Regions from separate parts of the Alcanivorax borkumensis SK2 genome, predicted to be linked through region 2. Evidence: predicted binding sites of a transcription regulator. Region 2 holds the regulator's gene; the other holds the start of a gene.
What was found. The regulator PhoB, encoded in region 2, activates phosphate uptake and scavenging genes when phosphate is short. The targets are predictions, from matches to a motif close to TGTCATANNNNTGTCANA.

Region 1: ABO_RS03520 (CDGSH iron-sulfur domain-containing protein) is a predicted target of PhoB. The motif match lies at 1,401-1,418, and genes of this name have one in related genera.

Annotation. Positions count from the first base shown of each region.
Region 1 is NC_008260.1:757,855-761,006, forward strand. It holds gene ppc (phosphoenolpyruvate carboxylase) at 1-1,065, shown strand, start outside; gene ABO_RS03520 (CDGSH iron-sulfur domain-containing protein) at 1,083-1,346, opposite strand; gene ABO_RS03525 (GNAT family N-acetyltransferase) at 1,471-2,331, shown strand; gene ABO_RS03530 (lysophospholipid acyltransferase family protein) at 2,382-3,152, shown strand, end outside.
Region 2 is NC_008260.1:172,918-176,069, forward strand. It holds gene ubiA (4-hydroxybenzoate octaprenyltransferase) at 51-923, shown strand; gene phoB (phosphate regulon transcriptional regulator PhoB) at 1,249-1,953, shown strand; gene phoR (phosphate regulon sensor histidine kinase PhoR) at 2,043-3,152, shown strand, end outside.

The sequences.
Region 1 (3,152 bases), 580 kb from region 2:
CGAGAGCGAGTGGCTGCCGGGCAGGAAATCATGATTGGCTATTCAGATTCCGCCAAGGACGCGGGCTTTCTCGGCGCGGCCTGGGCCCAATATCGGGCACAGGAAAAGCTCACGGCCCTGTTTGCCGATAACGGCATTCCGCTCACACTGTTTCATGGCCGAGGTGGCTCCATTTCCCGAGGCGGATCGCCCACCCGCATGGCGCTGTTATCACAGCCGCCGGGCTCGGTGGCCGGGCGTATACGGGTGACGGAGCAGGGGGAGGTGATTCGGTTTAAATACGGTCGCCCGTCGGTGGCGGTGTTTAACCTGGAGCAGTATGTGGCGGCCACTTTAGAAGCAACCTTGTTGCCACCCCAGGCGGCACGGCCGGAGTGGCGCCAACAGATGCAGGCCCTGACGGATACCTCCGTGGCGGGCTATCGCGGGGTGGTGCGCGATGAGCCTGAGCTGGTGCGCTACCTGCGTACCGTTACGCCAGAAACGGAGTTGTCGCGGCTAGCGCTGGGCAGCCGCCCTGCGCGGCGCAAGTCGGATCAAGGTATCAGCTCTCTGCGGGCGATCCCTTGGGTGTTTGCTTGGACCCAGATTCGGTTAATGCTGCCTGCCTGGTTAGGCACCGGCGCCGCTCTGGAAGATGCTCAGAACGATGCCGCGCAGCATGCTATGGTGCGGGAAATGGCTAGCGAGTGGCCTTTTTTCCAGGGCGTGGTGGATATGCTGGAGATGGTACTGGCGAAATCGGATTTGCGTGTGGCCGCTTGGTATGAAGAGCGTTTGGCGGGGGACGATCCCGGGTTAATGCGTCTTGGTGAAGTGCTGCGCGAGCGGCTCACCGCCACGGTGAGCGCCTTGTCTGCCCTCACTGGTCGAGAAGACTTGCTGGATAACAATCCGGTGATGCGCTGGTCGATTCGGGTGCGTGACCCTTACACCGACCCCCTGCACCTGTTGCAGGCGGAGCTGATGGCAAGGCTGCGCCAACAGGATGGCGATGAGACCTTGGAGAGTGCACTGATGGTAACCATTGCGGGTATTGCAGCGGGCTTACGCAATACAGGATAGGTTGTCAGCAAGGGTTCTCATCGGTGGCCGGTGCTTTTTCCTTTGAGCGCCACATGGCTGCCATCGCAGATCATCCCTGTGTTGCTGTGTTTACAGCCACAGAAAAACACAATTTGGTCTTTGTGTGCCGTGTAGGGCACCGGTGAGAAGCGGGTGTCCTTGTGGCTGCCATCACAATACGGTTGCGTCTGACTCAGGCCACAGGCACACCAGTACACCGTATCGCCTTTTTTGACGGGCAACGGAAACGGGACGGTGTCGGCAATGTGCGGGGCGTCCATGGCTCTCTCCTTCTCGTTTTTTATTTTTTAGGCTCTCTGGGTGTGTCGCGCAAATGTCACGCAAGTGTCACTGCCTTGCCATGGTCGCTGACGACACTGGCTGAAACTGCCAGTGGAGCACACTATGCTTGCGCAAGCCGCAGGAAAGATCAAAGCGTTGAGCCCGCAATGGAAAGGAGCGTTCGCTAAGCCGTTCGTTGCCACTGCCGAGATTCTTCGCTTTCCTCGGGAAATGACAACGGATAGAGAAGCCCAGGCGCAGGGTCGCTTCAGTGCTTACTTCACCCGTTCGCGTCGTGAAATTCTAAAAATTCAACGTTTACGCTATCGCATTTTCTCCCAGGAATACGGCGCGAGTTTCAGTGCGCCGTTCGGGCTGGATCGTGATCGTTTTGACCGCCACTGCTTGCACTTGGTGGTGCGCGACAATCGCAGCGGCGACATTGTTGGTTACACTCGGGTATTGCCCGGTGACAGGCTGCAACGTACTGGTGGATTCTATTCCAGTGGTGAGTTTGATCTCACCATGCTTGGGCGTCTGGAGGGCAAGCTGGCGGAGATCGGGCGCACCTGCATTCATCCGGATCACCGTAACGGGGCGGTGATAAGTGTGCTGTGGGCACGGCTGGCGCAATACATGCTGGAAAATGATGTGCGCTACCTGCTGGGCTGCGCCAGCATTGCGTTGAGTGAAGGCTATAACGTGGCGGCGGTCAACGAGCGCATTCAGGGGCGCCATTTAAGCCGGGCCGAGCATCGAGTGCAGCCTCACTTACGGTTGCAGGCATTGCCCGGCGATGCACAAGCGGAGGGTGTGAAGATGCCGCCGTTGCTGAAGGCTTATTTGCGCATGGGCGCGCAGGTATGTGGTGAGCCATGCTGGGACCCGGATTTTAATTGCTTGGACTTCTTTGTGCTGATGGCGGTGGAAAACCTGCCCGCTCGCTATGTGCAGCACTTCATGCAGCCCGCCCAGGCAGTGTAAACAATGGGTAGTGGATAATTGACAGCTAGCAGACTGTATACAGGAGCGATATGAATCATAGCGTCAGTGTTGGTACCTATCCCGAGAGAGGGGTCTGGCCGCAACTGCGTCGAGTGTGGCGAGTTGCCGGTGTTGTGCTCTATCTATTGTGGGGCTTTGTGCTGGCGTTTTTTCTTGGCGCGTTCTGGTCACCCTATCGGCCCGTGATATTGAAGGCAAAGCAACGATGGTGCCGGCGATTTCTGCGTATCTTGGGTGTGGAATTGACCGTTACAGGTAGCAGGGTCGAGACGCCCGTATTTTTGGTGAGTAATCATGTTTCGTGGTTGGATATTCCTGTTATTGCCAGCCAGCGACATCTGTATTTTCTTTCCAAGGCTGAGGTCGGTGCCTGGCCGCTGATAGGCATGCTGGCTCGTGCCATGGGCACCCTGTTTATCAAGCGGGGTAGCGGTGAGTCCGTTCGCGTGGCTCAAGAAATTGCCGGTCGTCTAAAGCGCGGGCATACGGTGCTGGTGTTCCCGGAAGGCACCACGACGGATGGTACCGGGCTGCGTCGCTTTTTCCCGCAGTTGTTTGATGCGCCCTTGTTAGCGCAGGTGCCGGTTCAGCCACTGGCGATTCGCTACTTGGACAGCATGGGCGCGGCGGACCAAAGTTTGGCGTTTATTGGTGACGATGAGTTCCATCATCACATGTGGAGCATATTGTTACGCCGAAAAATTCGTGTTCGCCTGCATTTTTGTGAGCCTCTTGATGGGGAAGGCATGAACCGTAAGGCATTGTGTTCCCTGGCGTACGAACGGCTTGAGGGGCAGTTG
Region 2 (3,152 bases):
TGTCGCTTGTCGTTTGAAACTCATCTTCGCCCTGACAACTCGGATGCCCCATGTTTGCCTTTGTTGAACAGCGTTACCCGACTCTCTGGCCCTACATTCAGTTAATGCGCCTTGATCGCCCCATCGGCACGCTGTTGCTGCTATGGCCCACGCTGTGGGCGGTATGGATTGCTGGGGCCGGTACGCCGAGCCTGACCGTTATTGTGGTTTTCTTTCTGGGCGTGGTGATCATGCGGGCGGCGGGGTGTGTGATTAATGACTTTGCCGATCGGAATTTCGATGGCGACGTAGAACGTACTCAGGGACGTCCGCTGGCCACCGGTGCACTCAGCGCCAAACAGGCTCTGGCCCTGTTTGGCGGCTTAGGTCTATTGGCTTTTGGGCTAGTGCTGTTTCTCAATGAGCTGACCTTTTGGCTGTCTTTCGGCGGCTTGGGCCTTGCAGTGCTTTATCCCTTTACCAAGCGTTTCACTTTTATGCCCCAGCTTTTCTTGGGCGCTGCCTTCAGCTGGGCCATCCCCATGGCGTTTGCCGCTGAAACCGGTGAAGTGCCGGAAATCGCTTGGCTGCTGTACGTGGCCAATGTGCTGTGGACGGTGGCCTACGACACTGAATACGCTATGTGTGACCGTGAAGATGACCTGAAGCTAGGCATCAAAAGCACCGCCATCCTGTTTGGCGATGCCGACCGCCTGATGATCGCCATCCTTCAAGCCCTGACACTATTGGCATTGATTATGGTCGGCCACCGGCTGGGTTTTTCCTGGCCCTGGTACGCCGGTTTGGTTGGAATGAGCCTTAGCTTTGCCTTTCAGCACAGCTTGATCCGCTACCGTGAACGCTGGCCCAGCTTTCACGCATTTCTGAATAATCATTGGGCCGGAGCATGCGTGTTTATCGGGTTGTATTTTCAGTATTTTTGAATCGCTACAAGTCCCCTATAGCGGGGGTGTCTTAGAGTGCCACCTAATGGTGTTCGGCGCCGCGATTCAAGGGGGACGAAAGGGATAATTCGGTCCACCTGAGCGGCTAATCGAGGGCATATTATTACCGTATCTTAAGGCCTGGCGTGTGTTGTCGTTTGTGGCTTGGGGCTGTCGCCAGATGGTTGCAGGCCTTCCGTTCGTCTTAACCTGCGTTGTTGCGTGGCGGGGCTCTATCTGTCATACACATGTCATAAAAAAGCAATCTAATAGATAACATCCCGAGCGGCACACGCCACTCACAAGACAGGCAAGGAAGGAAGCCATGTCCCGAAACCGTATATTGATTGTTGATGACGAGCCTGCTATTCGTGAGATGGTCGCCGTCGCCCTTGAACTGGCCGATTTCGATGTGCTGGAGGCAGAGAATGCCCAACGTGGCCATGAGATCATCGTCGATGAGCGCCCGGATCTGGTGCTGCTGGATTGGATGCTGCCGTCGGTCACGGGTATCGAACTGGCCCGCCGGCTGAAGCGTGATGAGACTACCAACGAGGTGCCCATCATCATGCTCACTGCGAAAAGCGAAGAAGATAACAAGATTCAAGGGCTGGACGTTGGCGCCGATGATTACATCACCAAACCCTTCTCCACTCGTGAACTAATCTCCCGCATTAAAGCCGTGCTGCGGCGCGCGTCTAGTGTCGCGGCGGAAAAGGCCATTGAAGTAGAAGGTCTGTGCCTGGACCCGGTGAGTCACCGCATTAGCGCCAACGATTCTCCCGTGGACATGGGGCCCACCGAATACAGGCTGTTGGAATTTTTCATGAGCCACCAAGAGCGGGCCTATTCGCGCACCCAGCTACTGGACCAAGTATGGGGTGCTAACGTCTATGTGGAAGACCGTACCATCGACGTGCATATCCGCCGTCTGCGTAAGGCGCTGGCTCCCTTCGGCTACGATCGTTTTATTCAGACCGTGCGCGGTACCGGCTACCGGTTTTCAGTGAAATCGGCCAAGGCAGGTTGAGACGGCAGGCATGCGGCTGCCTATACTAGGCAGCGCCGTCGGCCCCCCCGATACCGGCTAACGAGCAAAGTAATTGCGGTGGAATACCCATGAAAGCTAGCTTGGCCAAGGAAGTTAATCGCATTGCCGGCCTGATATTTCTGGCCGCTCTGGCTGCCCTGGCAGTGGGCCACACTTGGCCACTGCTGGTAGGGCTGGGGGGCTATATTATTTGGAGCACCCGGCAACTGTTCGCCCTGTACAGCTGGCTGGTGCGCGACGATCATACCGAGCCACCGGACAGTATCGGGCTGTGGGGTGAGTTTTATACCCGCCTTGAGCACTTGTTCCAAAAAGAACGTCGCGCCCAGGAAAACCTGCAAGGCATCATCCACCGCGCCCAACAGTCAGTGAACGCCCTTGACGATGTAGTCATCCTCATCGACCAACACGGTTATCTGGAATATTGGAACCATGCCGCCGAACGTGCCATGGGCTTTAATGCGAGCCAAGATCTGGGCCAGCCACTGACGAACCTGATCCGCCATCCTCGGTTTACCGGTTATCTAAGCAAAGGGGATTTTCAGGACCCGCTGGAAATCCCTTCACCGGTGAATGACAACCGTATCCTGCAGTTCCGCGTAACTGAGTTTGGTATCGGCGAACAATTATTGATCGCCCGTGACGTTACGCGGCTGCATCACTTGGAACAAATGCGCAAAGATTTTGTAGCCAATGTGAGCCATGAATTAAAGACGCCGCTTACCGTACTCAAAGGCTACCTGGAAACCCTGCTCGATACCCTCCCGGAAGAACAGGCCCGTCTGCGTCGCGCATTGATGCAAATGGACAATCAATCCAACCGCATGGAAGCCCTAGTCGCCGATTTGTTATTACTGGCCCGATTAGAAGGAACGGAAGCTGACAGTGTACGTCAGGCGGTACCCGTTCATGGCATGCTTAATCGGATGAAAGAAAATGCGTTGGCTATAGGCAGCGACAAGGATCACCAGATCGAGCTGGATGTTCCTCTCGACGCACGCTTGATCGCCAATCCGGCTGAACTGGAAAGTGCCTTCGGCAATCTGATTACCAATGCAGTGAAATATACGCCGGCCAACGGCACCATCCGTATCCGTTGGTGGCAAGATTCTTGCGGCGCGCACTTTTCTGTCACAGACAACGGGATTGGCATCGACCCCGCCCACATCCCGCGCTTA